3 regions of the Micromonospora sp. NPDC023956 genome follow, and region 3 is predicted to be linked to each of the others. Evidence: riboswitches for the same ligand, from Rfam matches in the RefSeq annotation. Region 3 holds a riboswitch; each other region holds the start of a gene.

Region 1 (10,519 bases), on a different contig from region 3:
GACCGGGCACACGTCAAGTCCGCCCGGGTGGTCGGTGACGTGATGGGTCGCTACCACCCGCACGGCGACACCGCCATCTACGACGCGATGGTCCGGCTCGCCCAGGACTTCTCGCTCAACGTGCCCCTCATCGACGGGCATGGGAACTTCGGCAGCCCGGACGACGGCCCGGCCGCCGCGCGCTACACCGAGGCCCGGATGTCCCGCGAGGCGATGCTGCTCGTCGGTGAACTGGGCGAGGAGACCGTCGACGTCGAGCCGAACTACGACGGCTCGCTGACCCAGCCCACCGTGCTGCCGGCCGCCTTCCCGAACCTGCTGGTCAACGGCGCGTCCGGGATCGCGGTCGGGATGGCGACCAACATGATCCCGCACAACCTGGGCGAGGTGGTCGCGGCGGCCCGCTGGCTGATCCGGCACCCGGACGCCACGCTCGACAAGCTCATGGAGTTCGTCCCCGGCCCGGACCTGCCCACCGGCGGCCTGCTGCTCGGTCTGGACGAGGTCCGCCGGGCGTACGAGACCGGGCGGGGCGTGGTGCGGATGCGCGGCCGGGTGGAGATCGGTCCGGTGGAGGGCAGCCGGGGCCGGCAGGCGATCACCGTGGTCGAGCTGCCGTACGGCGTCGGCGCGGAGAAGGTCATCGCGGCGATCACCAACGAGGTGACGAAGACCAAGCGGCTGACCGGCATCGCCGACGTCAAGGACCTCACCGACCGGGAGAGCGGCACCCGGCTGGTCGTCGAGTGCAAGGTCGGGGTCAACCCGCAGGCGCTCCTGGCCGACCTCTACCGGCTCACCCCGCTGGAGCAGTCCTTCGGCGTCAACAACCTCGTCCTGGTCGACGGGCAGCCACGGACCCTCGGGCTCAAGGCCCTGCTGGAGGTCTTCCTCGCCCACCGGTACGAGGTGGTGACCCGGCGCACCTCGTACCGGCGGCGTCGGCGCGAGGAGCGGCTGCACCTGGTCGACGGCCTGCTCGTCGCCCTGCTCGACATCGACCGGGTGGTGCGGCTGATCCGGGAGAGCGAGGACGCCCAGGCCGCCAAGGACGGCCTGATGAGCCGGTTCGGCCTCTCCGAGATCCAGGCCACCTACATCCTGGACACCCCGCTGCGCCGGCTGACGAAGTACGACCGGCTGGAGTTGGAGGCCGAGCAGGAGAAGCTGCGCGGTGAGATCGCCGAGCTGTCCCGGATCCTCGACGACGAGAAGGTGCTCCGGAAGCTGGTCTCCGACGAGTTGGGCGCGGTGGCGAAGCAGTTCGGGACGCCGCGCCGGACGGTCCTGGTCGACGGCGACCTGAAGGAGGTCCTGGCGGCCTCCGTGCCGGCCGGGCCGCTGGAGGTCGCCGACGACCCGTGCCAGGTGATCCTCTCCGCCACCGGGCTGATCGCCCGGACCGCGGCCGAGTCGGAGGAGGCCGCCGAGGGGCGCGGGCGGCGGGGCCGGGTCAGGCACGACGCGGTACGCGCGCTCGTGCACTCCACCGCCCGGGGCCGGGTGCTCGTGGTGACCAGCGCCGGCCGGGCGTTCAAGGTCGACGTGCTGCCGCTGCCCGTCCTGCCCGAGCAGTCCGGCACGGTCTCGCTCAGCGGCGGGATGTCCGTCGCCGAACTGGTGCCGCTGGCGGCGGGGGAGTCGGTGGTCGCGCTGGCTCCGCTCGGCCCGACCGCCGAGGGGTCGCCGGGCCTGGCCCTGGGCACCCGGCAGGGGGTGGTCAAGGTCTGTGCCCCGGAGTGGCCGGTCCGGTCGGACGAGTTCGAGGTGATCTCCCTGCGCGAGGGGGACGAGGTGGTCGGAGCGACCTGGCTGACCGACGGGGCGGAGGCGTTGACCTTCGTCACCTCGGAGGCGTCACTGCTGCGCTTCCCGGCCAACCTGGTCCGCCCGCAGGGCGTCCGGGGTGGCGGCATGGCCGGGATCAACCTGCCGGCCGGGGCGCGGGTGGTCTTCTTCAGCGCGGTGCGCACCGACGACGCGGTGCACGGGGAGCCGATGGTGGTCACCTCGACCGGGGCCACGGTCAAGGTGACGCCCTTCGCGGCGTACCCGGCCAAGGGGCGGGCGACCGGCGGCGTCCGCGCCCAGCGCTTCCTCAAGGGGGAGACGGACCTGGTCGTGGCCTGGGTCGGTCCCCGACCGGTGGGTTGCACCGCCACCGGTGAGCCGGTCGAGTTGCCGGCGGAGGACCCCCGCCGGGACGGTTCCGGCTTCGCGGTCATGCTCGGCCCCACCCTCCTGGGCCACCACCAGACCCGCGAGTGACCGTTCGCTCCGGGGCCCGGCCGACGTCCGGCCGGACCCCGGAGCGAACCGGGCGGGGGTCAGGTCGGGACGCGGGGGGCCCGCAGGCGGGCGACGCCGCGCATACCGTGGTACGTGACCAGGGCGGCGGCGGTGCCCAGGGCGATGCCGTTGAAGGAGAGGTCGCCGGCGGTGAGGGTGTAGTCGGCGGCTCCGACGATCAGGGCGACCGCGGCGGTGAAGAGGTTCACCGGGTCGTGGAAGTCGACCCGGTTCTCGATCCAGATCCGCGCGCCGAGGACGGCGATCAGCCCGTACAGGACGGTGGTCGCGCCGCCGAGCACCCCCGCCGGCACGGTCAGGATCAACGCCCCGAACTTCGGGCTGAGCCCGAGCAGCACCGCCGCCGCCCCGGCCACCCAGTACGCGGCGGTGGAGTAGACCCGGGTCGCCGCCATCACGCCGATGTTCTCCGCGTACGTGGTGGTGCCGGAGCCGCCGGCCGAGCCGGCGAGCACGGTGGCGATCCCGTCACCGAGGAACGCCCGCCCCATGTCCCGGTCCAGGTTGCGGCCGGTCATCGCGGCGACCGCCTTCACGTGGCCGGCGTTCTCCGCGATCAGCACCAGGATCACCGGGATGACCAGCACCGCCGCGCGGAGGCTGAAGCTGGGCGCGTGGAACTCGGGCAGCCCCACCCAGGCGGCCTCGCGCAGCCGGGTCAGGGTGGCGGTGTCGAGCCCGCCCGTCGCGGCGGCGAACAGCCAACCGACCACCACGCCGAGCAGGATGGACAGTCGGCCCGGGAAGCCCCGGAAGGCCACCGTGGTGAGCAGGATCGCGGCCAGGGTGACCACCGCGACCAGCGGCTGCGCCTTGACGCCGGTGCCGCTGCCGTTACCGTCCCAGGCCACCGGAGCGAGGTTGAGCCCGATCAGCGCGACGATCGTGCCGGTCACCGCCGGGGGCATCAGCGCGTCGATCCACCGGGTGCCGGCCACCTGGACGATCAGGCCGACCAGCGCCAGTGCCGCCCCCGCGATCACGATGCCACCGAGCGCCGGGCCGATGTCCCCGCCGGCCTTCGCGGCGAGCACCGGTGCGATGAAGGCGAACGAGGAGCCGAGGTACGACGGCAGCCGGTTGCCGGTGATCAGCAGGAACAGCAGGGTGCCCAGACCGGAGAAGAACAGTGTGGTGGCCGGCGGGAAGCCGGTGATCAGCGGCACCGTGAAGGTGGCCCCGAACATCGCCACCACGTGCTGCACGCCGATGCCGACCGTGCGCGGCCAGGAGAGGCGTTCGTCCGGGGCGACCACGTCGCCGGGGCGTACCGTCCGGCCGTCGCCGTGCAGCCGCCAGGGCGCCCGGCGCGGTGTACTGGTGGGCGTCCGGTCGGGGGGTGGGGTCATGGCGCACTGCCCTTCACGTCGGCGGGACCTGCTGGGGCGGCGGTGACCCTGGACGTTTCTAGCAGAGTGCCGGTGGGGGCAGGTCCGCCGGACCTGCCCGCCGGCGGCGCGGACCCGGTCCGCGGGGTGGCTCAGGCGACGCCGGAGGGGCGGAACTGCACGCTGACCCGGGGGCCGACCGGGCGGCTGGTCTTCGGGACGGCGTGTTCCCAGGTGCGCTGGCAGGAACCGCCCATCACGACCAGGTCGCCGTGGCCGAGCGGGAAGCGTGGGCCGGTCCCGCCGCCGCGCGGCCGCAGCAGCAGTGGGCGGGGGGTGCCGAACGAGACGATCGCCACCATGGTGTCCGCGTGGGCGCCCCGACCGATGGTGTCGCCGTGCCAGGCGACGCTGTCCTTGCCGGACCGGTAGAGGCACATGCCGGCGGTGACGAACTCCTCGCCCAGTTCGGCGGCGTAGTGCCGGTTGAGGGCGGCGCGGGCGTCGGTCAGCACGGGGTGGGGGAGCGGCCGGCCGGCGGCGTACCAGCAGAGGAGCCGGGGCACGTCGACCTCGCTGTCGTACATCCGGCGGCGCTCGGCCCGCCAGGGCACCTCGTGCAGCAGGGCGGCGAGCACCGGATCGGAGCCGCGCACCCAGCCGGGTAGGTGGTCGACCCACGCGCCCCGGCCCAGCTCGTGCCGGCGTACCCGGCCGGCCAGCGGCTCCAGGGCGGGGCCCTGGTCGGTGAGGTCCAGCATCGAGGGCTGGTACGCGAGGTCGGCCACCCGGCCGAGCCTACCGTCTCTCGTACACGCGTACGAGACGCGGGCGGTCGGGGTAGGGTGCCCGGCGGGGTGGCGCCGACCGGTTCCGCCCGTTGTGACCAATCCCGGCGTACGCCGGCCGACCGACGGGAGAACCGCATGCCGATCCGCGAGCCGTATCCGCGGGCGGTGTCATGACCAGCCTCACCCCGACGGCCGGGGTCGACCGGTCCCGGTCCCGCCTGCCCTCCCTGACCGGGTTGCGGTGGATCGCGGCGATGCTGGTCTTCGGCTTCCACGTCGGGACGATGCGGATCATCGTCGAGCCGGAGTTCAAGGCCGTGGTGGACCGGCTGTTCACCCTGGGCCTCTCCGGGGTGCAGTTCTTCTTCGTCCTCAGCGGCTTCGTGCTGGTCTGGTCGGCCCGTCCGCAGGACACGAGGTGGGGGTTCTGGCGCCGCCGGCTGGCCAAGATCTACCCGAACCACCTGCTGATGTGGGCGGTGGTGCTGCTGGTCGGGATCTGGTTCGCCGACCCGGTCAACCCCTCGGCGGCGGTGCAGAACCTCCTGCTCGTACAGGCCTGGAACCCCACCCCCGGCTACTTCTACAGCATGAACACGGTGAGCTGGTCGCTCTCCTGTGAGCTGTTCTTCTATGTCTGTCTGCCGTTCGTGCTGCCGGCCCTGCGCCGGACGCCGTCGTGGGCGCTCTGGGCGGTCGTGGCGGCGGTGCCGCTGGTGATCCTCGCCCTCTGGCCGGGTCAGCTCCTGGTGCCGGAGGAGAGTCGGTGGTGGTTCACCCAGATCTTCCCGCTGGTCCGCTCCACCGAGTTCTGGATGGGCGTCGCCGCGGCCGAGCTGATGCGGCGCGGCCACTGGCGCGGCCCCGGGCTGCCCCTGGCCAGCCTGATCTTCCTGGTCACCTGGGTGGTGGCCGGGGAGTGGATCCGCGCGGAGCTGTGGGCGGCGCTGCTGTCGGCGGTGTACATCCTGGTGATCACCTCGGCGGCCCGGGCCGACGTCCGTGGTCTGCCGTCGCCGTGGCGCTCCCGGCCGCTGGTCTGGCTCGGCGAGGTTTCCTTCGCCTTCTACCTGGTGCACGTCTTCGTGATGGTCACCATCCTCCGACTCACCGGCGACCACGGAGTCGGCTTCACCGGCTGGACGGGTCCGCTGGTGGCGGTCGGCTTCCTGCTGCTGAACCTCCTGCTGGCGTGGCTGCTGTACCGGTGGGTGGAGACCCCGATGATGCGTCTGCTCGCCCCGGGCCGACGGCGTCCCCCCGCCCCGACCGGTCCCGCCCCGGTGGGCGGGCAGCCGGCGGTCGCCCCGCCCCGGCAGCGGGTGGCCGACGGGGCCGCCCGGGGCGGGCACGCCGCCGCCCCCGTCGACGACCGGGCGCCGGAATCCGACCGGACCGTGGCGACCGGCGCGGGTGGGCCGAGCCTGCGCGAGGGACCGCCGGACCGCCCCTCGGGCGGTGCGCGGACCGCAGGCGTGACCGGATCGTGACGTGACCCGGGGCACGCTCTGCCCCCGCCGCACCTTCGGCCCGCTCGTCCCGATCCGCGCCGAATGGGGCGGCCGGGTTGTGCCGGTGCCGTCCGGAAATCGCCTGCTGGTGCCCGGAAAACGGGTCGTCCCATTGAGTGACGTCAGCCCGCCTCTGCGTCGAACTTCCGGGTCTGTGGAGTCGTTTGCCCAGCTCACGATGGTTGGCAGGGGTTTGCGACATCAGTAGTGTCGGCCCGTCTGGTGCGGTCGTAGGTCGCAAAGGGCGACACCGCGCCGGCCCGCCTAATCGTGTTCCACGAGCCGGGGACCCAGGTACGTCGGGGTGAATCCGCGGGGCTGACCCGTGGTAGGGCGATCTTCCCGCCCGAATCCGTCAGCTAACCCGGTAGGCGGTGTCGGAAGGAGTAGTTCGTGCTGCACGCCCCCGTTTCCCGGTTCCTCCACGGTGCCCAGGTGCCGCCGGCCCTCCCGTCGCGCCGCCGACACTGACTCCGGCGTACACCCGCAGACGCCGTCCGAGCGGGCACCCTTCGCCACCGTCGACCCCACGCACGGTCCGCCCTGCGTCGACCAGGTGCGCCGCTCTCCACCCCTGCCTTCTCGTGGAGGAATCCGTGAAGTACCCGGTCCCGCGACCGTTCAACCTGTTCCGAGCCCGCCGCTACCAGGTCGCCGCCTCGGCGACGGTGCTGGTGGCGGCGTCCACCGCCGGTGTCCTGCTCGTCGACGCCGACCCGCCCGCGCCGCGGCAGGAACCGGCCGCCGCCGCGGTCGAGCCGGACCGGTCGGCCGCCGCCTCCCGGCACCGGGACCGGGTCACCGCGTCCCCGGCCAGCCCGTCCGCCGTCGCCACCACCCCGCCGGCCAGGCGGTCCGCGTCACCCGCCGCCACCGCCTCGCCGAACCGGGACCTGACTGCCCGGCCCACCCCGCCGAAGCCACCCGCGTCGAAGGTGCTCGACATCCAGTACCAGGAGCAGAGCACCTTCTACTACTGCGGTCCGGCCGCCACCCGGATCGCGCTGACCGCCCGGAACATCGTCCGCAGCCAGGACGACCTCGCCGTCCGGCTCAACACCACGCAGTCCGGCACCAATTCCGCCGAGGACACCACCCGGGTCCTCAACGACCTCGTCGGCCGGGACGTCTACCGGACCCGGACGATCCCCGGTGGCGCGGCCACCCCGGCCCAGATGGACCGGCTCCAGGCGGACGTGGTCCGGACCGTCGGCAACGGGTACGCCGTCGTCCTCAACATCGCCGGTTCCGCCACCGACGTGGCCGGCGGCTGGCACTCCTACCCCGGCGGGCACTACCTGACCGTGGTCGGTTACCGGGACAACGGCCGGACCGTCCGGATCGCGGACCCGGCGAACGCCGCCGCCGGTTCGTACTGGATGACCACCATCAACCTGGCGCACTGGGCCGCCACCCGCGGCTACTCCGCCTGACCCGCGCGGGGAGCAACCGTCGCGGTGGCCGGAGGGGTTCCCTGCTCGGCAGCACCCGGTGACAGGGGACCCCTCCCGCCATCCCCGGCGGCGGGGCGGGCCGTCGGCACGGCGGCCGGCGCGAGGTGCGCCCGGGCGGCCGACAGGAACCCCTCGGCGTACGACTCGACCGGGAAGTCACCGAGGTAGTGGGTGCGCATCGCCCAGCGCGCCTCGGCCAGCGGGTCGGTGCCGAGCAGCCGCTCCAGCACGTCGTCGACGTCGGCCAGGTCCCGGCGCAGCACGTAGCCGGAGCGGGCCAGCGGGAAGCGCTCGGTGAACGCGTCGCCGTCGGCGCCCATGTCGGTCACCGCGTACGGCTTGCCGGAGTAGAGGTAGTCGGAGATCACCCCGGAGACGTCCGAAATTAGCGCGTCGGAGCGGTTGACGCAGTCGACGAGGCTCATCGCCCGGCTGGCGTCGGTGCCCCAGACGTGCTGCCGGCCGGTGCGGGAACGGTCCGCCGCGAGCAGTTCCGCCACCCGGGCGAGCTGCCGCGCCGACTCCGGGTTCTGGGCGGTGTACGGGTGGGCCCGCAGGATCACCGTCGCCCCCCGGGCCAGCAGCCGGCCGACCAGCGCCTCGGCGACCGGCAGCGAGCAGTAGTTGGCGTCCGCGTGGTGCCCGGTCCAGGTGGGGGTGTACAGCACGGTCGGCCGGGCCGGCATCGGCACCGGCGGACGGCGCACCCCGATCGCCTCCACCTGGGGGCGACCGACGATGACGAACTTCTCCGCCGGGATCTGCACCCCGGCGCGGGCGTACCGGTCGACGGCGGCCTGGCCGGCCACGAAGTTCCGGTCGAAGATCGCGGAGACCGGGTTGGCGCTCGGGGCCTTGTCGCTGTCGCCGTGGTGGATCTGGATGTGGGTGAGCTGGGTGAACCGGATGCAGTGCGCGTTCTTCGCGCCGTGGTTGACGTAGAACGCCACCCGCAGGCTGGGCACCAGCGCCTCGTCGATCGCCTTCAGCGTCGGGCAGTACACCACCGGTGCACCGGTCGCCGCCGCGATCGGGGCCAGGAACTCCGGTTCGCGCAGCAGCACCAGGAACGGCCGACCGATCCGTTCCAGGTACGGCAGCCACATGGTGACCTGGTACTCCGAGCCGGGCGGGGCGGAGAAGTAGAGCAGGAACTCCGGCTGGTGCCGGGCCAGCGCGCGGGCCACCGGGCTGGCCGCCGTCGACGGGCGGAACCGCCGTCGGGCCAGGCGCAGCCCGACCATCCCGGCGAGCCCTCCGACGAGCAGGCTGACCAGCAGGGCGTACCAGGTGGGCAGGGCGAGGAGCGCGCCGAGCGCGACCGCGCCGAGCAGCACCGGGACCGCCGCGCCGACGTGGCCGGTGGTCAGTCCGGGCCGGACCGGCAGGTTGGCGGTGCGGATCTCCAGCCCGCCGGCCACCCGCAGCGGTCCGTCGAGCAGCACCAGCGCGAGCAGCACCAGCGCGGTGGCCACCAGGGCGGGGTCGAAGCCGGCGTCGTGGCGGCGGGCGTACCCGACCAGGATGCCGGCGGCGACCAGGACGGACTCGGCGGCCACGTCCGCGCCCGGCCGGATCCGGCGCTCCCACGCCCCGGCGGCCAGCGCGGCGACCGCGAGCACCAGGCCGGGCACGGTGGCCCCGGTGAGCGCGACCAGGAGGAAGGCCAGGACCGCCAGGCCCACGGTGAGGCAGCGGGCGAGCAGTTTCCGGACCAGGGTGCCACGCATCTCGCTGACTCTCCTGCCTGTCGCGTGGATGTGGGTTCAGCGGGTGGCCGGCGCGACCGGGGCGGCCGGCCCGGCCTGGGCCGGCACCGCCGGCTCGTCGGTCGAGCGGCGGACGTCGATGACCTGGCCGGTGAGGTCGGACAGGAGCACGTCGAGTGAGGCGCGGGCCACCGTCGCCGCGGCGAGCAGGGTGTGTTCCGGCTCCGCGCCGAACGCCCGGGTACGCATCGGGGTGGCGGTGCGTTCCGGGTTGACGCAGTTGACCCGGACGCCGAACTCGGCCCACTCGTCGGCGAGGGCCTGGGTGAGGTTGACCAGGGCCGCCTTGGTCGCCGAGTAGAGCGCGTACCGGGCCCGGCCCCGGGTGTACGAGCTGGAGGTGTAGAGCAGCAACTGGCCCCGGGTCTGCCGCAGGTACGGCAGCGCGTGCCGGGCGACGGTCACCGGCCCGACGAAGTTGACCTGGAGGAGGCGGTCGATGGTCGCCTCGTCCATCTCGGCCAGGGCGCCCTTCTCCAGGATTCCGGCGGTGACCACCACGTGGTCGATCCGGCCGGTGGCCTCGAACGCGGTGCGGAGCGCGGCCTGGACGTCGGCGTCCCGCTCCACGTGGGTGCCGGTGGTGGAGCGGCTGACCGGGAAGACCTGTGCGCCGTAGCGGCGGGCCAGTTCGGCCACTTCGTGACCGATGCCGTAGCTGCCGCCGAAGATCACCAACGTCCGGCCGGTCAGCTCCTCGGTGTACCGGTGCTCGTCCACCGGCCGGGGGGCCCGCGCGGCGGCGAGTTGGAAGAGCTTGTCCACCAGGTGCACGTCGACCGGGTGGGTCACCTTGATGTTCTCGTCCGAGCCGTCGATCACCCTGATCGGCACCTCGGGCAGGTAGCGCAGCACCACGCCGCAGTCGTCGGTGGCGGCGAAGTGCGGGTCGTCGGCCGCCCGCCGGTACGCCTCCCGGATGGTGCCGGAGCGGAACGCCTGCGGGGTCTGCCCGCGCCGCAGCCGGGAGCGCACCGGGATGCCGGTGATGCAGTCGTCGTCGCCGACCTCGACGATGGTGTCCGCCGAGGGGATCGCCACGTCCACCGCCTGGTACGTCCAGAGCGCGTTCACGCACTCCCGGACGATCCGCCCGCTGAGCAGGGGGCGTACCGCGTCGTGGAAGAGGATGTTGCAGTCGTCCGGGCCGATCGCGGCCAGCGCCAGCCGGGTGGTGTCGCTGCGCGTTTCGCCACCGGGCATGACCTGACGGACCTTACGGAAGCCGGCCGCCTCGACGATGCCCTGGGCGTCCTCGACGTAGCCGGGGGCCATCAGCACGAGGATGTCGTCGATCTCGGGGGCCGCCTCGAAGACCGCGATGGTGTGTTCGATGATCGTCTTACCGGCGATCTT
Region 2 (10,519 bases), on a different contig from region 3:
CTGCACCCCAACCAGGACGCCATCCACCGGACCGCGGTCGCCGACGGGCAGCACCCCTTCGCCGTCGTGCTCGGCTGTTCCGACTCCCGACTGGCCGCCGAGATCATCTTCGACCGGGGCCTCGGTGACCTCTTCGTCGTCCGCACCGCCGGGCACATCGTCGGCACCGAGGTGCTCGGCAGTGTCGAGTACGCGGTGAGCGTCCTGGAGACCCCGCTGGTGGTCGTCCTCGGCCACGACTCCTGCGGGGCGGTCCAGGCCGCCCGGGAGGCCGACGGCACCGGGACGACGCCCCCCGGGTACCTGGGGGCGGTGGTCGGCGCGGTGGTGCCCAGCCTCCGCCACGCCGCCCGGGAGGGGATCGACGACATCGACGGGATCGTCGACATCCACATCGACCACACCGTCGAGGTGCTGCTGGAGCGTTCGGTGGCGCTGAACCGGGCGGTGCGGGAGGGGCGGTGCGCGGTGGTCGGCATGTCGTACCGACTGGCTGCCGGCGAGGTACGGGTGGTCCGCTCGGTCTCCGCCACCGAGGACGTCGCCCTCGCCGCCGGCCCGGTCGCGCCCTCGGCCCGGTGCTGACCCGCCGGTCCTGCTGACCCACTGGTCCTGCTGACCCACTGGTCCTGTTGACCCATCGGTCCTGTTGACCCGTCGCCCCCGTCCTGCTGGGAGGGCCCGACCGTCGGTCCCGGCACGGCTGTAACGGATCGTCCTTTGTGGACGCCGTTCGAGGTGGACGCGGACGACGGACCTTCCGATCCCGTGCCGTCGTACGCCGTCCGCCGGATCCCGCCCGCTGGGCGGCCCGGCCGGTGTGCGATCGGAGGACCGGGCCATGAGTCTCGCGACCTGCCGGAAGGGCCTCGCCATGGCCCTGACGACGGCCATCCTGCTGCCCCTGACCGGATGCGGGCCGGGCGAGGGGGCGGTGCGTACCGGCTGGCTGGCGCCCTCGTCGCCGGCCCGGAGCACCCCCGGCACGCGGGTGCCGGCACCGGTCACCGGGGCCTGCCGGCTGGTCGAGACGGCCACCGTCCGGGCCCTGCTGGAGCTGCCGGCGGTCCGGAAGAAGGAGCGCCGGCCGGTCGACGCGGTGCCGGGCGTCCGGACGTACACCTGCGAGCTGCTCGCCGACGGGGAGCCGGTGCTCACCGTCAGGGTCGCCGTCGGACCGGCCAGCGGCAGCGCGTCGGCAAACGTCCGGGCGGCCCTCGACGACCGTCCGGGTGAGCCGGTCGATGGCCTCGGCGACGCGGCGGCCTACGACCGGTACGGCGACACCGGCACGGTCGCGGCGGCGTTCCGGTCGGGTGCCCGGATGCGGGTGCTCCTCGTCTCCGCTCGCCGGGGTGGGCGGGCGGAACTGGTCGAGGTGGCCCGGACGGTGGCCCGGCGACTCTGATCCCGGCGGGCTGCCGCCCGGTCACCCCACCCGCTTCTCGGCCCGGTCACGCGAACGGGCCCCGCCTCCGGTGGTTCGGAGGCGGGGCCCGGTTCGGTGGCGGGGATCAGAGCATCGACACGTGGACGTGGTCCGTGTGGTCGGAGGGTCCGCTGTACGAACTCCAGTTGGTCGCCGGGAACCAGATCTGCTTGTTCCAGATCACGTAGTAGATGCCGAGCCGGTCGGCGTTACGGACCAGGAACGCGGTGAGGTTGTTGCCGTACATCCGTTCCTTGGTGGTGTCCCACCGACTGAATCCCGACTTCTGGAGCGACCAGTCGCAGGCCCGCCCCTTCGGGTGCTCGTACGGCCCACCCGGTCGGTAGCACCCGACGAACATGTCGAAGCCGGCCCGCTTGACCTCCTTGTACATGTGCAGGGTGCGCGGGGTGATGCAGCCACCGGTGGTCGGGTCGTCCTCGGTGCAGCCCTGCGGGCGCCAGTTGCCGTTGCTGTCCCGCCCGGGGCCGGGCCGGGCGATCGGGGAGGTGGCGTCCACCAGGCCACCGGTCAACCCGACGCCGCCGACCAGGGCGAGCGACCGTTCCGCCTCGCGCTTGCGCTTCTTCAGGATGTCGGCCTGCTTCTGCTGCTCCAGCACCTCGGCGTCGAGCGCCTTCTTGGCCCGTTCCGCCTGGTCCCGGGCGGCGGCGACCGCGCCGACCTTCCTGTTGTTGACCATGTTCAGCTCGTCCAGCGCGCTGGCCCGCTTGACGAACGAGTCGGGCGTGTCGCTCTCCAGCAGCATGGAGGCGGGGCCGACCCGGCCGGTCATGTAGGACCGCACGGCGATGGTGGCCACCTGGGGGGTGAGCGCCTTCAGCTCGTTCTGCGCCCGCTGGACCTCCAGGGCGAGGGTGAGCTGGCGCTTCTTCGAGGCGTCCAGTTTCGCCTGGGCCTGTGTGTAACTGCGGTTCGCCTCCTCGATGACCTCGTTGAGGAGCTTGGGCTGCTCGCCGTCGTGCCCCGACGGGCTCGACGGCTCCGCCAGCGCCGGCGCGGGCCCGGCGGCCACGGCGAGGGCGGCGAGCACGGCCACGACAGGTTTCAGCCAGCGGCGTAGGGGTGCCGTCACAGTGTTCCCTTCCGTCGACCGCCGACCGGGTTAGCTGACGGGTTCGGGGCGGAAGTGGCCCCTACCGCTGACGCGGATGCACCCCATGAACCTGGTTCCCCGATTCGCCGGTGGGCGATTAGGCGGTGGTACCGCTGGCGCCGGTGCGCGCCTTCGGCGGTAACCGGCAGCGAGGTTACCTGACGGTGGGCATGGGGTTCTACGCCCGGATCCCGACCAAAAGCGTTATTTCCTTATTGCATTCCGTCACTCCTGTCACATTTGTCAAGATCAGGCGCCCGACGGCTACGCTGTGGAGTTTCACCATGACGAATCCGTGTTCCCCGGGCGGCCCGTCGCCGGGGCGGCGTCGGGGGCGCCGGTGGTGGCGGCACGGGGGCTGCTGAGGGCGGCCAGGGCCTCGTCCGGGTCACCGGCGGGCCGGGGCGGGCGGCGGGCCGGCGGACGATTCCGGCCAGCGGTGGTCACCAGGGCGGCCAGGCCGGTGGTGATCGGCACGGCGGCGATCAGTCCGAGCGTCGCGACGATGCTGCGGACGATCTCCTGGGCGAGGAACTCACTGGTCACGATCTCGCTGATGCCACGCGTGTCGGCGGTCAGCAACAGCAGCAGGGGCAGCGACGCCCCCGCGTACGCGAGCACGATCGTGTTGACCGTCGAGGCGATGTGCGCCCGGCCGACCCGGGTGGCCGCCCGGTAGAGCTGGAGCCGGGTGAGGTCGGGGTTGGCGCGGGCCAGCTCGGTGACGGTGGCGGCCTGGGTGACCGTGACGTCGTCCAGCACGCCCAGGGAGCCGATGATGATGCCGGCGAGAAGCAGTCCGTGCAGGTCGACGTCGGCCTGGAACATCGACAGCGTGGTGGCGTCCTCGGAGCCGTACCCGGTCAGGTGGGTGAACGCGGTCGCCAGGCTGCCGAGGATGCCGGTCAGCACCAGGCTGGCCAGGGTGCCCAGGACCGCGACGGAGGTCTGCGCGGTGACCCCGTGGGTCAGGTACAGCACCACGAACATGATCAGCGCGGCACCGGTCACCGCCACCGGCAGCGGCGCCTGTCCGGCGCTGATGCCGGGCAGCACGAAGGTGAGCAGGATGGCGAAGCTGGCCACCAGCCCGCCGAGCGCGGCCAGGCCGCGCCACCGGCCGAAGGCGACGATGGCGACGGCGAACGCCAGGGCCAGCCAGATCAGCGGTTGCCCCCGCTGGTGGGCGGCGATGCTGTAGCTGCTGACCGTCGGGTCGGCCGGGTCGGTCAGCACCACCAGGACGATCTCGTCGCCGACCTCCACCGCCGGTGCTCCCGGTCCGGTGGGCAGCGCCGTCTCGACCCGTTGCCCGGCGTCCGGCCCGGTGTCCACGGTCACGGTGACGGTGCCGCACGGCCCCTCCGTCGTCCCCTCCGGGGTCTCCGGGGCGGGCGGGCAGGGCTCGGTCACCACCCGCGCCACGGTGCCGTGGTAGCGGGCCGCGTCCTCGCCGCCGCCGACCGACGGGGTGTCCCGGGGCCAGAGCACCAGCGCCGCGACCAGGGTCACCAGGAAGAGCGGGACCACGGTGGCGATCAGGACACGCCGGACGCGCGGCGGCGCGGCGGTGGCGGGACGGCTGTGGTCGTGGCCCATACCTTCTCCCTGCGGTCCTGACGCGGGCGGTTGCCCCGGCCGGACCATTCTGCCGGGTGCGAAGCCGCAGCTCGCAGCCTGCTCACCGGCCCGCCCGCCACCGCTTTCCCCGGTTCGGCGACACGGCGGTGTCCCCGCACCAGGACACCCCCGTGTCGGCGATGCGCAGCGGCGCGGCGCGGCGCGGCCCGGTACCGCGTCGCGTCGGGGGTGCGGGGCTCAGCCGCGCTTCATCAGGCGGCCGACCGCCGCCATCATCTCGGTGGCCATCTCGTCGGCGCGCCCCTCGGCGGCGCCCTCGTGCATGCAGTGCCGGGCGTGGCCGTCGAGCAGCCCGAGGGCGACCTTGTCCAGGGCGGCCTGGATGGCGGAGATCTGGGTGAGCACGTCGATGCAGTACCGGTCCTCGTCGACCATCTTCTCGATGCCCCGGACCTGCCCCTCGACCCGGCGTAGCCGCGCGAGCAGCTGGTCCTTGGTGGCCGTGTATCCCCGGATCGGTGTGGGTGTGCTCATGGCAGCGAGGATAGCTTACCCCCCAGGGGTATGCTACGGTCCAGTCGTAGGGATACCCCAGGTGGGTATCCATCGTCGAGAGGAGTTTCGATGGCCACCAAGACGTACCAGGTCCAGGGAATGACCTGCGGACACTGCGTCAGCGCGGTCAGCAGCGAGCTCGGAGCGGTCGCCGGTGTCACCGACGTCAAGGTCGACCTGGCCTCGGGTCAGGTCACCGTCACCAGCGACGCCCCGCTGGAGACCGAGACGGTCCGCGCGGCGGTCGACGAGGCCGGATTCGAGCTCGTCGGATCATGAACACCGCGACGAAGCTGAGCGGGTTCGCCCTCGGCCTCGTGGCGGTTCTCGGAGCGGCGTACGGGGCCGGGCAGGTGACCGGCCCCGTCACCCCCGCCGAGAGCGGTCACGCCACCACCGGGCACCCCACCGCCGGTCCGGACGGCAGTGCGGCCCCGTCCGGCCACGGCGACGGGCACGAGGACGCGGGCGGCGGTGGACCCGAGGACGCACCGACCGGCGGCGACAGCCACCTGCCGGGCGGTCTGCTGGTCTCCGACCGGGGCTACGCGCTCACCCCCGTCTCCACGCCGGTCGGCGAGTTCGCCTTCCGTGTCACCGGGCCGGACGGGCACGTGGTCACCGGCTTCGACGAGTCACACGACAAACGGATGCACCTCGTCGTCGCCCGGCGGGACCTCGCCGGCTTCCGGCACGTGCACCCGAGGATGGACCCGGACGGGACCTGGCGGATCGTCTCCCCGCTGGGCGCGCCGGGGAGTTGGCGGGCGTTCGCCGACTTCGTCCCGACCGGGGCGGAACCACTCACCCTCGGGGTCGACGTCGCGGTCCCCGGCGCGTTCGCACCCCGTGCGCTGCCCGCGCCGGCGGCCACCGCCACCGTCGACGGGTACACCGTCCACCTCACCGGCGAGCTGCGCCCCGGTGGGACCAACGAGCTGACCCTGACCGTGCACCGCGACGGCGTACCGGTCACCGATCTCCAGCCCTACCTCGGCGCGTACGGGCACCTGGTGGCGCTGCGCCAGGGTGACCTGGCGTACCTGCACGTGCACCCGCAGGGTGCCCCCGGTGACGGGCGGACCCGTCCCGGCCCGGAGGTGCGCTTCCGCGCCGAGGTGCCGTCCGCCGGGACGTACCGCCTCTTCCTGGACTTCCGGCACGGCGACACGGTCCGCACAGCCGAGTTCACCGTCGTGGCCGGCGCGTCCGACCACGCCCACGACTGAACGGGCAATCCGACCACGCCCACGACTGAACGGGCAATCCGACCACGCGCACGACTGAACGGGCAATCCGACCACGCGCACGACTGAACGGGAGGGACCCCATGTCCACCGCTGGGCCACTGCAGGTGGCACCCCACCGGATCGAACTGGCGATCGGCGGGATGACCTGCGCCTCCTGCGCCTCCCGGATCGAGAAGAAGCTCAACCGCCTGGACGGCGTCACCGCCACGGTCAACTACGCCACCGAGAAGGCGAGCGTGCGGTACGCCGACACCGTCACGCCGCAGGATCTGATCGCCACGGTCGAGAAGACCGGCTACACCGCCGCGCTGCCCGCCCCGCCCACGCCGACCGCCGGCCCGGAGGGGACCGGCGAACCGGTGGACGGGCTGCGCGGGCTGCGTACCCGGCTCTGGGTGTCGGCCGTGCTGGCGGTGCCGGTGGTGCTGCTGGCGATGGTGCCGGCCTGGCAGTTCACCTACTGGCAGTGGCTCTCGCTGACCCTCACCGCTCCGGTGGTGGTCTACGGCGGGCTGCCCTTCCACCGCGCCGCCCTGGTCAACCTGCGCCACGGCGCGGCGACCATGGACACCCTGATCTCACTCGGCACCCTCGCCGCGTTCGGCTGGTCGCTCTGGGCGCTCTTCCTCGGCGCCGCCGGGACGCCGGGGATGACCCACCCGTTCACCTTCGACATCGCCCGCAGTGACGGGGCCGGCAACATCTACCTGGAGGCGGCGGCCGGGGTGACCACGTTCATCCTCGCCGGGCGCTACTTCGAGGCGCGCGCGAAGCGCACCGCCGGTGCGGCCCTGCGTGCCCTGCTCGAGATGGGCGCGAAGGACGTCGCCGTGCTGCGGGACGGCACGGAGGTCCGGATCCCGGTCGACCAGCTCGCGGTGGGGGACCGGTTCGTGGTCCGGCCCGGCGAGAAGGTCGCCACCGACGGCGTGGTGGCCGAGGGCACCTCGGCGGTCGACGCCAGCATGCTCACCGGCGAGTCGGTGCCGGTCGAGGTGGGACCGGGCGACGCCGTGGTCGGCGCGACCGTCAACGCGGGCGGCCGGCTGGTGGTCACCGCCACCCGGGTCGGCGGGGACACCCAACTCGCCCAGATGGCGAAGCTGGTGGAGCAGGCGCAGACCGGAAAGGCCGCCGTACAGCGGCTGGCCGACCGGATCTCCGGGGTGTTCGTCCCGGTCGTGATCGCGCTCGCGGTCGGCACCCTCGGTTACTGGCTCGGCCGCGACGCCGGCCTGACCGCCGCCTTCACCGCCGCCGTGGCGGTGCTGATCATCGCCTGCCCGTGTGCGCTCGGCCTGGCCACGCCGACCGCCCTGTTGGTCGGCACCGGCCGGGGCGCGCAGCTCGGCATCCTGATCAAGGGACCGGAGGTGCTGGAGTCGACCCGGCGGGTGGACACCGTCGTGCTGGACAAGACCGGCACCGTCACCACCGGGAGGATGACCCTGGTCGACGTGTTCGCGGCGGACGGTGAGGACGCCGACGAGCTGCTGCGCCTGGCCGGCGCGCTGGAGGCGGCCAGCGAGCACCCGATCGGCCGGGCGGTGGCCGCCGGGGCGGCCCGCGCCGGCACCCTGCCCCCGGTGACCGGGTTCGTCAACGCCGAGGGACTCGGCGTCGTCGGCACGGTGGAAGGCCGGGAACTGGTCGTCGGCCGGGTACGGCTGCTCCGCGAGCGCGGTGTCGACGTACCCGGGGAGGTCGAGCGGGCCGTGGCCGACGCGGAGGCCGGAGGGCGGACGGCGGTGCTGGCCGGGTGGGACGGCCGGGCGCGCGGCGTCCTGGTCGTCGCCGACGTGGTCAAGCCGACCAGCCGGGCCGCGATCGGCCGGCTCCGGGCGATCGGCCTGACCCCGGTGCTGCTGACCGGGGACAACGCCGCCGCCGCCCGTGCGGTCGCCGCCGAGGTGGGGGTGGACGAGGTGATCGCCGAGGTGCTGCCGGTGGAGAAGGTCGACGTGGTCAGGCGGCTCCAGGCCGAGGGGAAGGTGGTGGCGATGGTCGGCGACGGTGTCAACGACGCCGCCGCGCTGGCCCAGGCCGACCTGGGACTGGCCATGGGCACCGGTACGGACGCCGCGATCGAGGCGTCCGACCTGACCCTGGTCGGGGGCGATCTCATGGCGGCGGTGGACGCGATCCGCCTCTCCCGCCGGACCCTGCGGATCATCAAGAGCAACCTCTTCTGGGCCTTCGCCTACAACGTGGCGGCGTTGCCGCTGGCCGCCGCCGGCATGCTCAACCCGATGATCGCCGGAGCGGCGATGGCCTTCTCCTCGGTCTTCGTGGTCGCCAACAGCCTGCGTCTGCGGGGCTTCCGCCCGGTGGCGTGACCCGGCCCACTGCGGCCGGTCCGGGCACCGGGTCAGGTGTCGGACCGTGGGGATCGGGGTAGGAGGAGCGGGGTAGGACGAAACAGAGGTTCCACCCCCACGACCTGGAGGTGCCGCATGGGTATCGATGACAAGATCAATAACACGTCCGAGCAGGCGGCCGGCAAGGTCAAGGAAGGCGTCGGCCGGGCCACCGACGACGAGCAGCTGGAGGCCGAGGGTCGTAAGGACCAGGCCAGCGCCAACCTCAAGCAGGCGGGCGAGAAGATCAAGGACGTCTTCCGCAGCTGAGTTCCACGTTCCACCTTCCGCGTCGGGTCGGCCCTTCGGTCGGCCCGACGCGCGCGTACGGAGGAAGCATGCCGGTCACCCTCGACGACCTCGGTGCGTGGCTGCTCAAGGGCAACGCGGACAGCACCGACCTGAGCGGCCGGTTCGCCCACGAGCCCCGGGTGCGGGGCTGGTGCGTCCGTCCCGGCTACCGGGCCCGGCTGATGGCGGCCGGGCAGCCGGTCGTCCTCTGGGCCAGCGGGAGCCGGGGGCGGCTGCCGTACGGCGTCTGGGGCGTCGGTCGGCTCACCGGCCCGGCGGTGTCGGACGGCGACGGGTGGACGGTGCCGCTCGACCTGACCGTGCTCGCCCCCGACGACCGGGTGCGCCGCGAGATCCTGCGCGCCGACACCCGCCTGGCGGCGGCCGAGGTGCTCCGCCAGCCGCAGGGGGCCAACCCGTCCTACCTGACGGTGGCCCAGTTCGCCGCCCTCCGCGACCACCTGCCGCCCGTCTGAGCGCTTCGGGCATGGTCACGCTCGGCGGTCCGACCGTCTGCCGCCCGCCCGTCTGAGTGGTTCGGGCACCGGTCGCCGGCCTGGCCGGTCCGACCGGCTACCGCCGCGTCAGCCGGCCGAGCGCGCCGCGCGCAGCAGCCGGAGCTGACCGATCTCGGCGACGTTCTTCATCAGTTCGGCGTTCACCCAGCTCAGGGTGTGCGCGACGGTGTGTGCCGGGTCGTCCTGCCACGGGAAGGTCGCGGGACGGTCGAGGTCGGCGTCGGTGAGCCGGTCCAGCACGGCCAGCCAACGCGTCCGCAGGTCGCGCAGCCAGGCCACGGTCGGCTCCCCGGGGCCGGGCCAGTGGACGTCGGCGCGTCCGCGCGGGGGCCGTCCCTCCAGATGGTCCAGGGTGACGCTCCACCACCAGCCGAGGTGCCAGGTGAGCCACCCGATGGTGGGCACCGGCACCGGATCGGGCTCGGTGTCGGCCCAGTCCGGTATCCACCCGCCGTCGGGGCCTGTCCGCATCGTCCAGCAGAGCGCGGCCGGCTCCCAGCGGAAGTCCTCCGGCTCGATCCGGTCGAGGTGGTAGTCGAACAGCGACCAGGTCAGGTCGAACTGCCACCGGGTGAGCGTGTGGAGAGATGCCGGCATCGGGGCACCATGTCACCGTATCGCCCCGCCCGTCGACCGAATAAGGCCCGCTCGCCCCCACCGGGCCGGGAATGGCCGTGGGGGCCGGTCGGTTGTATCCACCGTGCGGCCGTAGCCCGGCGCTGGTGAGCGCCCGGGTTCGGGTGGCCCCGGGAATGGGGCCGGCCGGCTGGTCGTTACACCATGTCGACGCCGATGGAGCAGCCCGCACGTGGGCCGCCTGGCGGATCCCCCGATCCCCGCCGTCCGGCGCGACGAACTCCCCCGGAAGTTCCTCAGAGCGCCCTTACGCGTGGTGCTTACGCACTGTCCCGTCGCTGCCCAGCTGGGCGGTCTGTCGGGTTGTGCGTCGACCCCCGAACGGAGCTTTGACCATGAACAAGCTTATTCAGCGTGGTGTGCTGTCCATCGCCGGTCTGACCGCTGCGGCGGGCATCGCCGCCGGGCCCGGACTGGGCCTGGGCCAGGACGCGACCCCGGCGGTGACCACCGCGCCGGTGGCGGCGACCCAGCAGGTGTCGACCGACAAGCTGCTGCCCGACGGGGTGCCCGCCGCGCAGTCGACGATCCCCCTGTCGGGTGAGCAGAAGGCCAACGCCAAGGCGATCGTCGAGGCGACGAAGAAGGCCGGCATGGACGAGCGGGCCGCCGTGGTCGCGATCGCGACCAGCCTCCAGGAGTCGAAGTTGGAGAACCTGGGTCACCTGGGTGACCGCAACGACCACGACTCGCAGGGCCTGTTCCAGCAGCGCCCGTCGTCCGGGTGGGGCACGGTCGAGCAGATCACCGACCCGCAGTACTCCACGACGGCGTTCCTGAAGGGC
Region 3 (10,519 bases):
CACCGTGGTCCTGCTGCACGGCTGGACGCTGGACGGACGCAGCTGGCACCGGCAGCTCGCCGGAATCGGACGGCAGCTCGGCGACCGGGTGCGGGCGGTCAGCTACGACGCCCGGGGACACGGCCGGTCGAGCTGCATGGCCCTGCGCACGGCGACCCTGGCGCAGCTCGGCGACGACCTGGCGGCCGTGCTGGACGAGGTCGCGCCGACCGGGCCGGTGGTGCTGGTCGGGCACTCGATGGGCGGCATGACCATCATGGAGTACGCGCACCGCCACCCCGCGCACTTCGCCGCCCGGACGGCCGGGCTGGTCTTCGTGGCCACCACCGCCGAGGGGCACACCCACACCGCGTACGGGCTCTCGCCACGGATCGCCCGGCTGATCCGGCTGGCCGAGACCACCGGGGCCGGGGTGCTCGCCCGGTGCGGCGCGTGGCGGCCACCGCGCGCCCTGCTGCGCGCGCTGCGGCCGTCGCTGCGCTGGCTGCTCTTCGGCGACCGGTGCGACCCGACCGACATCCGGCTGGTCACCTCGGCGGTGGCGCACGCCTCACTCCGCTCGATCGGCGGCTTCCGGGCCTCGATCGGCGCGCAGCACCGTCTGGACACCCTGGCCGAACTGGGGGACGTGCCGGCGGCGGCGCTGGTCGGCGACCGGGACCGGCTCACCCCGCCGCCGTGTGCGGAGTCGATCGCGCAGGTGCTGCCGACCACCGAGCTGACCGTCTGCCCCGGCGCCGGCCACATGCTGATGATGGAGCGCCCGGAGGAGGTCAACGCGGCGGTCGTCGCGGTGCTCCGGCAGGCGCTGGCCACGGTGGCGACCGAGGAGTCGGCGGCCTGACCGGCTCTGCGGCGTTGGCCGGTGGCGGCCTGGTCGGCGTGCCGTACGCCCGCGCGCCGGCTGCCTCGGCCCACCGGGTAGGGAAAACGATATAACGGGAGTAATCACGTCGGAACCGGGATGGCCCGACCGCCGGTCGAGCCGCTGCCCGTACCCTCGGCCGGGTCAGGTTGGCGCGGGTCCGCGCCGTCCGCCACCGACAGCACAGGAGCCCGTGCGTGACCGACCAGAGCACCCTCGAGCAGGAGATGGCCGCCGAGCAGCGGCATCTCGACCGGGTGTACGCCCGGCTGGCCGAGCTGCGGCGGTCGGCCGCCCGCGCCGAGCGGGACGGCTACCACCTGGCCCAGGTGGGCAACTTCGGCGCGCTGGTCGAGCGGGACGCGATGGTCTTCCACGCCGCCCAGCGCCGGCACCTGCTCGACGCCGAGCACGAGGGGCTGGTCTTCGGCCGGCTCGACCTGCGGGACCGGTCGGTGCTGCACGTGGGACGGCTCGGGGTGCGTGGCGAGAACGCCGAAACCCTGGTGGTGGACTGGCGGGCCCCCGCCGCGGCGGCGTTCTACCAGGCCACCCCGGCGCAGCCGCTGGGCGTGGTGCGGCGGCGCACCATCGGGTCCTCGGCCGAGCGGGTCACCCGGATCGAGGACGACCTGCTCGACCCGGCGGCGGCCCCGCCGGAGATGCCGGTGGTCGGCGACGGCGCGCTGCTGGCCACCCTCTCCCGGGCCACCGGGCGGGGCATGCGGGACATCGTGGCGACCATCCAGCGGGAGCAGGACGAGGCGATCCGCTCCCCCGGCTCGGGCGTGACCATCGTCTCCGGCGGACCGGGCACCGGCAAGACCGCGGTGGCCCTGCACCGGGCGGCGTACCTGCTCTACTCCGACCGCAGCCGGTACGCCGGGGGCGGGATCCTGGTGGTCGGCCCGTCGACGGTCTTCGTCGAGTACATCGCCTCGGTGCTGCCGTCCCTCGGCGAGGAGACGGCCACCCTGCACTCGCTCGGCTCCCTCTTTCCCGGCATGACCGCCACCCGCACCGACCCGCCGGACGTGGCGGCGGTCAAGGGTTCGCTGCGGATGCGGCGGGTGCTGGAACGCGCGGCGCACGACGCCGTCCCGGACGGTCCGGACGAGCTGCGCCTGCTCTACCGGGGGCAGTTGCTCCGGCTGACCCGCTCCGAGCTGGACACCATCCGCACCCGGGCGCTGCCCCGGGGCGCCCGCCGCAACGAGGTGCGCCGGGCCGGCTTCGACGGGATCTTCGCCGCGCTCTGGGCGCAGGCCCGCCGGATCGGGCTGTCCGGCCTACCCGGGCAGCGGGCCTTCGAGGACGAACTGGCCGACCGGGCGGAGTTCCGCGAGTTCCTCAAGGCGTGGTGGCCGCGCCTGCACCCGCGGCACGTGCTCGGCTGGCTGGCCCGTCCGGAGCGACTGCGCGCGTACGCCGGGGGGCTCCTCTCCGGCGCGGAGATCCGCGCGTTGACGGCCGCCTGGCGGACGCTGGACCGCGACGGGCTGACCATCGCCGACATCGCGCTCCTGGACGAGCTGGACGCGCTGCTCGGTCAGCCGATGAAGCCCGCCCGGCGCCGGCGCGACCCGTTCCAGCTCGCCGGTGGGGTCCGTGAGCTGAGCACCTTCGGCGAGCGGCAGCGCGCCCAGCGCGCGGCGGCCCGGGAACGCCCGGCCGACTACCGCGACTACGCGCACGTGGTGGTCGACGAGGCGCAGGACGTGTCACCGATGCAGTGGCGGATGCTCGGCCGACGGGGTCGGCTGGCGTCCTGGACGGTGGTCGGTGACCCGGCGCAGACCGCCTGGACCGGCGACCCGGTGGAGCTGTCCCGGGCCCGCGACCAGGCCGTCGGTCGGCGCCGGCGGCACGAGTTCACGCTGACCACGAACTACCGCAACTCGGCGGAGATCTTCGCGGTGGCGGCGGCCGAGATCCGCACGGTCCACCCGGACCTGCCGCTGCCGACGGCGGTCCGCTCCACCGGCGTGCACCCGGTGGCGCTGACCGTGCCGGCGACGCAGCTGGCGGCCCGGACGGTCGAGGCGGTCGCCGCGCTGCTGGCCGAGGTGGCCGGGACGGTGGGCGTGATCACGCCGGTGCCCCGCCGGGACGAGGTGGCCGGTTGGCTGGCCGACCTGGACTCGCCGCGCCTCCAGGTGGTGACCAGCCTCCAGGCCAAGGGCATGGAGTACGACGGCGTGGCGCTGGTCGCCCCGGGCGAGATCCGGGCCGATCCGGGTTCCGGCGTGCGGACGCTCTACGTGGCGCTCTCCCGGGCCACTCAGCGGCTCACCACCATCGACCCGGTCGACTGACCCACCCGTTCTCGCCCGGCCGGCCGCCCGACGAGGCGGCCGGCCGCTTCCGTCGTGGACGCGCGACCCACAGTCACTTGCACACATAGCGATGTGAACATACATTGGGTCCGGACCGGACGGGGAACGGAGGGTGGGGGCGTGGGCGCAGGTCATGACCACCACGGCGGGATCGCACACGCCGCGCAACGGCACACCGGCCGGCTCTGGGCCGCGTTCGGCCTGCTCGCCACCCTGATGGTGGTCGAGGCGGTGACCGCCCTCGGCACCGGCTCGTTGGCCCTGCTCTCTGACGCCGGCCACATGTTCACCGACGTGCTCGGCATCGGCATGGCGCTGGCCGCGATCACCGCCGCCCGGCGGGCCGGCCGGGATCCGCAGCGCACCTTCGGCCTCTACCGGCTGGAGGTGCTCGCCGCCCTGGCCAACGCCGTCCTCCTCTCCGGGGTCGCGGTCTACGTGCTCGTCGAGGCGGTGCGCCGGTTCGACGACCCGCCCGAGGTGACCACCGGCCCGATGCTGGTGGTGGCGGTGCTCGGGCTGCTGGCGAACCTGGCCGCCTTCGCGCTGCTGCGCGAGGGCGCGAAGGAGAGCATCAACCTGCGCGGGGCGTACCTGGAGGTGGTGGCCGACCTGCTCGGCTCGGTCGGCGTGATCGCCGCCGCGGTGGTCATCGTGCTCACCGACTGGTGGTGGGCCGACCCGCTGGTCGCGGTGGCGATCGGGGTCTTCATCCTGCCGCGTACCTGGCGGTTGGGGCGGGCGGCGCTGCGCATCCTGGTCCAGGCCGCGCCGGAGCACCTCCAGGTCGACGCGGTACGCGACCGGCTGAGCGCGGTGCCGGGCGTGGTCGAGGTGCACGACCTGCACCTCTGGACGCTCACCTCCGGGATGGAGGTCGCCTCGGCCCACCTGACCACGGATCCGGCGGCCGAGGTCGGCAGCGTGCTCGCCGCCGCGCGGACCGCGCTGCACGAGGACTTCCACATCGACCACGCCACCCTCCAGGTCGAACCCGGCGAGTCGCCGGGCGTCTGCGGCCGGGTCGAGTGGTAATTAGGACAGACTTAAATCTGGGAGTGTATTGTCCGCCTATGTCGGATATACCGGTGTCATCTGGTGAGAGTGGTGTGGCCGCCGCTGCCCCTGGGACACCGGCTTCGGTAGTCTCGGACCCGGTCACCGCCGGGCGGCGCCCTCCGGCGCCTGCGGGGACCGCCGCCTAATCGCCGTGACGGCGAGCCGGGGAACCACGTCCTTGGGGTGCATCCGCGTGAGCGGTAGGGATCTTCCGTCCCGAACCCGTCAGCTAACCCGGTCGGCGGCTGACGGAAGGACATGTGCATGCCAGTAGTGGCACCCGTACGACGTACCGCCGCCCGGATGGCGGCACTGATCGCCGCGACACTCGCCCTCGGCGTCGCGGCCGGCCCGGTCACGGTGGCACCCGCCGCGGCGGCGCCCCCGCTGACGGCCCGAGCTCCCGGCGACGACCCCGAGGGAGGCACCCCCGCACTGCGCGCCCAACTCGAGGCGGCCAGCAAGGGGTGGCTCGACGCGAAGGACGCGCTCGCGAAGTCGGTCGCCCGCCAGCAGAAGATCAACCAACAACTCGCCGCCACCGAGAAGGAACTGGCGGTCCGCGACGAGAAGGTCGGCGTGATCGCCGGGCTCGCGTACCGGACCGGCCGACTCGGGCCGGCCTCGGCACTGTTGACCAGCGGCTCGCCGGAACACTTCATGGACCGGGTCGCCGCACTGGACGCGGTCGCCGCCAACGAGGACCGCGAACTGCGCGGCCTGCTGGCCACCCGCGAGCAGGCCAACCGGGCCCGGACGGCGCTGAACCGGGAGATCGCCGAGCAGCGCAAGCAGGTCGCGGTGATGGAGAAGCGCAAGCAGCAGGCCGAGCAGGCGCTGGTGGTCTCCAACCGCAAGACGGCGGCCACCCGCCCCAGCGGGGGCAGCGACTCGTCCCGGTCGACCACGGCGAAGCCGGCGCCACGCAACTCCGACGGCTCCTGGCCGTCCGAGTCGTGCAGCGTCAACGACCCGACGCCCGCCAACGGCTGCATCACCCCGCGCACGCTGCACGCGCTCAACCAGGCCAAGGCCGCCGGCTTCACCCGCTACGTCTCCTGCTACCGCTCCGGCGGGTCCGGTGAACACCCCAAGGGCCGGGCCTGCGACTTCGCCGCCCAGAAGACCGGCTTCGGCGGCGACGCCACCGGCGGTGACCGGACGTACGGCGACAACCTGGCGGCGTACTTCAAGAACAACGCCAGCCGGCTCGGCGTGCTCTACGTCATCTGGTACCGGCAGATCTGGCTGCCCAGCAGCGGGTGGAAGTCGTACAGCGGGGCCAACGGCGACCCGTCCAGCGACCACACCAACCACGTCCACCTGTCGGTCTACTGAGCCACCCCGCGCGGCCCGTCACCCCGTCCGGGGTGACGGGCCGTCGGCCGTCGTCGGCCGGACGGAAGCCTCCACCGAACCCCCCGGAAGGGGTCGCATGAGCGGCGCCGGGAGGGGAACCCTCCGGCGAGCGGAGGAGAGGCGGACACCCATGGACGGCCCCGACGGGTACGTGATGGTCTTCGCGCCGGCACCCGTGCTGACGGTCACCGTTGACCAACCGAGCGCCGAGACCGAGCTGCACCTGCACCCGGGCGGCCAGGGGGTCTGGCAGGCCCGCATGATCATGTCGCTCGGGGTGCCCGTGGTGCTCTGCGCCAGCCTCGGCGGCGAGATCGGCCAGGTACTGGAACCCCTGCTGGTCACCGAGGGGGTACGGCTCAAGCGGGTGCTGCGGGACACCGCCAGCGGTGGGTACGTGCACGACCGGCGGAACGGGGCCCGGCACGAGGTCGCCGACGTCCCCGGTCGCCCGCTGACCCGGCACGAGCTGGACGAGCTGTACAACCTGGCGCTCGGCGAGGGACTGCGCGCCCCGGTCAGCGTGCTCAGCGGCCCCGGTGAGCCGTCGATCGTCCCGCCCGACCTCTACCGGCGGTTCGCCGCCGACCTCGCCGCGAACGGCGGCCGGGTGGTCGCCGACCTCTCCGGCGAGCACCTCGACGCGGTGCTCGCCGGCGGGCTGTTCTTCCTGAAGGTCAGTCACGAGGAACTGCTCCGCGACGGCCGGGCCCGCTCGGCGGACGAGGACGAGCTGACCCGCGCCCTGTACGACCTGCACGCCGCCGGGGCCGAGACGGTGGTGGTGAGCCGGGCGGACCAGCCGGCGTTCGCCCTGGTCGACGGGGAGGTCCTGGAGGTCGTCATGCCCCGGCTGGAGGCGGCCGACCCCCGTGGCGCGGGCGACTCGATGACCGCCGGGGTGGCCGCCGTCCTCGCTGGCGGCGGCGACATCCGCACCGCGATCCGTACCGGCGCGGCGGCCGGGGCGTTGAACGTCACCCGGCACGGCCTGGGCACCGGGCGTCTCGACTCGATCGCCGGTTTGGTGGAACGGGTGCGGCTGGTTCCGGCGGGCAACCGCCCGCAGGAACGGACCACCCCGGAGGAGCTGGCCGACCGGGCGGCCGGACGATGAGCCTGCGGGTACTGGTCACCAACGACGACGGCGTCGCCGCGCCGGGACTGGCCCGGCTCGCCCAGGCGGCGGTCGAGCGTGGGCTGGACGTGGTGGTGGCGGCCCCGCTGGAGGAGGCGAGCGGCACCAGCGCCTCGATGACCGCGTTGGAGCGCGAGGGACACGTGGTGGTCCGCGACCACCCGTTGCCCGAACTGCCGGACGTGCCGGTGTACGGGGTCGGCGGCTCCCCCGGTTTCATCGTCCTGATCGCCGTGCACGGCGCGTTCGGCCCGCCGCCGTCGCTGGTGCTGTCCGGGATCAACCGGGGCGCGAACGCCGGCCGGGCGGTGCTGCACTCGGGCACGGTCGGCGCGGCGTTCACCGCCGCCGCCAACGGGTGCCGGGCGATGGCGGTCTCGCTGGACGTGCTCTCGACCGCCGACGCCACCGCCGGCAGCGGCGGCGCGGCGGTGCACCCGGCCGCCCGGGTACGCGACACCGAACGGCACTGGTCCACGGCCGCCCAGGTGGCCCTGGACCTGCTGCCCCGGCTGACCGCCGGCCCGGTGGAGAGCGTGCTCAACGTCAACTCCCCGGACCTGCCGTACGAGCGGCTCCGGGGGGTACGCCGGGCGTCCCTGGCCACGTTCGGTCAGGTGCAGATGACGGTCGCCGAGGCGGGGCACGGGTTCGTCCGTACCTCCCTCGAGGAACCGGGGCAGGCGGTGCAGCCGGGCACCGACCTGTTCTGGCTCGCCGAGGGGTACGCCTGCGTGACCGCGATCCGGGCGGTCACCGAGGTGACCGACGTGAACCTGGCCGGACTGAGCGGTGAGGATTGGCGACCGGTCTGACCCGGCCGCGCGGGGCGGTCAGGCGCCGGGCAGCACCTCGGGCTGGGGCGCGGCGGCGGCCCCGGCGAAGTACGGCTCCGGCGCGCCGAAGAGGCCGAGCAGCCCGGTCACCCAGAGCTGCCGGTGGACGAACCGGCTGGGCTCGGTGACGACCAACTTGACGCCGCTCACCTCGGCGGTCTGGAAGCCGGCGACCATCGCGCTGATGCCGACCGAGTCGATGAAGGTCACCAGCCTCATGTTCAGTTCGATCCGCGTCGGACGCCCCTTGGCGAGCACCTCGACGACGGCTTCGCGCACCTCGTACGCGGTGTCGACGTCGATCTCGCCGCGCGGGGCGATCTCGATGACGCCACCGGACAGGACCGACTTCACGATCGACAGGCTCACGCGAGCACCTCCACTCGCCCGTCTCCGGGCGCCTCATCAGTACGCGGGCCGCGACCGAGAGTATTCCTCCGACAGCCTCGGTCGCCACCCCCGGGGATGAGCAATTCACGGATCAGGAGCGACAAGTCGCCCATTTCCGGTTCTCCTTCCCCCCGGGAAACCCGGTCGCGGATCTTCGCGCACCACGACCAAGGTTAGCGGGCGCTTGTCGGGGCGGCGCACATCCGTCCGTCCTGGCGTGCCCGACCGGTAGGGTCCACCCGACCCCGGCATTGACCGGCCTGCCTAGCATCAGCCCCACGGAACCGACCGACATCGACCAGGGAGCCATAGATGATCAAGAGACTGCTCGGACTGGCGGGCGTGGGCGCCCTCCTCGCCCTCGTGCTGGCCTGCGGCTTCGGTGGTGCGGGCGATGACGACGACGATGACGACGACGACTTCGCCCGCGGCGTCGCGGTGGTGACGCTGCGCTGACCCGGGCGACCGGGCCGCCGATCACGCCCGGTGACGGTCCGCGCCGCCGGTGATCGACATCACCGACCTGGTTTGCCCGGACGCCGGACGGGGCACGTGGTATCCCGCCCGGCCGGGCCGTTCACCCGAACGGGCGACGTGGCGGACGGGTGGGCGCCATTTCGCGCCGGCCCGACGCCGTGGTCCGCTGTGACCGCCGGTACCCCGAGGAGGTAATCAGGATGATCGGATCCACCCTGCTGGAACGCCGCAGCAAGCCCGAGCGGATCGCGGACCAGGCGTGGCGACACCTGACGTCCGCAGTCGAATCGGCCGGCGACAGTGTGCGCGACACCGCCCGGTCCGCCCGACGCAACGGTCTGACCTTCGCCGACGACGCGGGCGACCTGGTCGGCGGCGCCGCCGAGCAGGCCCGCCGCCGGGCGGTGCTCGCTTTCGACGCGCTCGCCGGCCGCCGACCCGCCCTGCCCTGGGCGCTGCTCATCGGCGCCGCCCTCGCCGGGGCGGCGATCGGCTGGGCGGCCGGATCGGCGGCACGTGCCGTCGGTGGCCGGGCCGACCGGGAGGCGGACGACATCGAGTTCGTCGACGTCGACCGCCCCAACTCGCCGGCCAACCTGGACACCTGAGCCGGCCCGAACCGTCGAACCCCTGGCCACCGCGGTGGTGACCAGGGGTTCGCGCTGTTCGCGGCGCGGTCAGATGGCGGTGATGTCGGCCGGGGCCCGCTCCGCCCGGGACAGCGCCCGCAGCACCGCCGGTTGCCCGTGCCGCCGGACGGCGAGCCGGGTGAGCAGGCCGAGCACCGGGTCGATCACCTCGGCCGGCAGCTCGGGCGGGTCGATTCCGAGGCTGACCGCCAGGTCGTCGGAGTGCACGGCGATCTCCACCAGCCGGGTCACCAGATAGTCGTCGAGGGTCAGCGCCCAGCCGCCGGGTGGCACCGCCACCACCCGGTCGGCCGGAGCGTCGGCCAGCGCCGGGGCCACCCCGTCCAGCGCTGCCGAGACCTGCGCCAGCAGCGGCGCCGGCCCGGCTTCCGCCGCGCTGGCCCCGATCCGCCGGACGGCCACGTTGGCCTCCGCGTCCGGCCCGGCGTGGACCCACGGCACCCGGCCGAAGTGGGTCAGCAGGTCGATCGGCTCCTCCGACGGGACCGGCTGGTCGAGCACCGTCGGCACCCGGAGGACCTGTGCGCCGAGATGCGCCGCGAGGCCACCCACCCGGAGCCCGTCGAGCGCGCTCGGCTCGGCCCAGCGCCGGGCCACCACCGGTTCGGCGAGCAGGGCCACCGCCGAGCGGGCTGCGGTCAGGTACGCGGTCCTGGTCTGGTTCATCGACCCACCCCTCAGTCGTCAGCGGGCCTGATCGTACGGCGGACGGCCCGACTCCTGGTGGAGCCGTCGGCCGTCGGCCGGGCCACCCGGAGCGCGTTCCGTCCGGGTGGCCCGACTCGGGCCGGTCGTCGGGTCAGCGGGCGGTGCAGGTGAGCGCCGCGGGCACCCCGTTCGCTCCGGTCCAGCTCGCGAGGAAGCCGACGTTGGTGCTGGCACCGGCGGCGAGCGCGCCGTTCCAGCCGAGGTCCCGGACGGAGACCGACGCGCCGCTCTGGGTGTGCTGGCCGCCCCAGAGCTGACTGATCTGTTGGCCGTTCGGGAACGTCCAGCCCACCGTCCAGCCGGCGATCGCGGTGGTGCCGGCGTTGCGGACGGTCACCTCGCCCTGGAAGCCGCCCTGCCAGGAGCCGGTCACCTTGTACGTGGCCGTGCAGCCCGTCCCGGTGGGCGGCGGCGTGGTGGGCGGCGGGGTGGTCGGCGGGGGCGTGGTGAGCGGCGGGGTCGTCGGCGGAGGCGTGGTCGGGGGCGGGGTCGTCGGGGGCGGGGTGGTGCCGGGCGGCGGGGTGGTCGGGTCGGGGCCCAGCCGGTCGGCGACCAGGATGCCCCGGCCGTTGGTGCCCAGGTACACCCGGCCGTAGACGCGCGGGTCACCGGTGAGCGCCTCACCCGCGTTGCCGTACTGGTGCTTGTCGTCGTTGATCCGGACCCAGGTCGCGCCGACGTTGTCGGACCGGAAGACGCCG

The links. Region 3 has a riboswitch for cyclic di-AMP ahead of AB0F58_RS10080 (hypothetical protein). Riboswitches for the same ligand answer to the same signal wherever they lie in the genome.
Region 1: another riboswitch for cyclic di-AMP. It lies ahead of AB0F58_RS12605 (C39 family peptidase); the one in region 3 lies ahead of AB0F58_RS10080 (hypothetical protein).
Region 2: another riboswitch for cyclic di-AMP. It lies ahead of AB0F58_RS03075 (hypothetical protein); the one in region 3 lies ahead of AB0F58_RS10080 (hypothetical protein).

Annotation. Positions count from the first base shown of each region.
Region 1 is NZ_JBEZZN010000005.1:95,468-105,986, reverse strand. It holds gene AB0F58_RS12625 (DNA topoisomerase IV subunit A) at 1-2,268, shown strand, start outside; gene AB0F58_RS12620 (solute carrier family 23 protein) at 2,328-3,659, opposite strand; gene AB0F58_RS12615 (alpha-ketoglutarate-dependent dioxygenase AlkB) at 3,791-4,426, opposite strand; gene AB0F58_RS12610 (acyltransferase) at 4,600-5,919, shown strand; cyclic di-AMP (ydaO/yuaA leader) riboswitch at 6,192-6,329, shown strand; gene AB0F58_RS12605 (C39 family peptidase) at 6,537-7,373, shown strand; gene AB0F58_RS12600 (CDP-glycerol glycerophosphotransferase family protein) at 7,361-9,124, opposite strand; gene AB0F58_RS12595 (bifunctional cytidylyltransferase/SDR family oxidoreductase) at 9,161-10,519, opposite strand, start outside.
Region 2 is NZ_JBEZZN010000002.1:135,178-145,696, reverse strand. It holds gene AB0F58_RS03085 (carbonic anhydrase) at 1-585, shown strand, start outside; gene AB0F58_RS03080 (hypothetical protein) at 842-1,408, shown strand; gene AB0F58_RS03075 (hypothetical protein) at 1,515-2,525, opposite strand; cyclic di-AMP (ydaO/yuaA leader) riboswitch at 2,529-2,660, opposite strand; gene AB0F58_RS03070 (YibE/F family protein) at 2,826-4,145, opposite strand; gene AB0F58_RS03065 (metal-sensitive transcriptional regulator) at 4,365-4,661, opposite strand; gene AB0F58_RS03060 (cation transporter) at 4,752-4,961, shown strand; gene AB0F58_RS03055 (hypothetical protein) at 4,958-5,911, shown strand; gene AB0F58_RS03050 (heavy metal translocating P-type ATPase) at 6,013-8,268, shown strand; gene AB0F58_RS03045 (CsbD family protein) at 8,386-8,559, shown strand; gene AB0F58_RS03040 (hypothetical protein) at 8,628-9,056, shown strand; gene AB0F58_RS03035 (DinB family protein) at 9,165-9,695, opposite strand; gene AB0F58_RS03030 (hypothetical protein) at 10,070-10,519, shown strand, end outside.
Region 3 is NZ_JBEZZN010000004.1:97,903-108,421, reverse strand. It holds gene AB0F58_RS10095 (alpha/beta hydrolase) at 1-844, shown strand, start outside; gene AB0F58_RS10090 (AAA family ATPase) at 1,063-3,180, shown strand; gene AB0F58_RS10085 (cation diffusion facilitator family transporter) at 3,322-4,236, shown strand; cyclic di-AMP (ydaO/yuaA leader) riboswitch at 4,390-4,520, shown strand; gene AB0F58_RS10080 (hypothetical protein) at 4,525-5,598, shown strand; gene AB0F58_RS10075 (PfkB family carbohydrate kinase) at 5,750-6,736, shown strand; gene AB0F58_RS10070 (5'/3'-nucleotidase SurE) at 6,733-7,572, shown strand; gene AB0F58_RS10065 (STAS domain-containing protein) at 7,591-7,962, opposite strand; gene AB0F58_RS10060 (hypothetical protein) at 8,296-8,439, shown strand; gene AB0F58_RS10055 (hypothetical protein) at 8,661-9,068, shown strand; gene AB0F58_RS10050 (maleylpyruvate isomerase N-terminal domain-containing protein) at 9,138-9,776, opposite strand; gene AB0F58_RS10045 (cellulose binding domain-containing protein) at 9,910-10,519, opposite strand, start outside.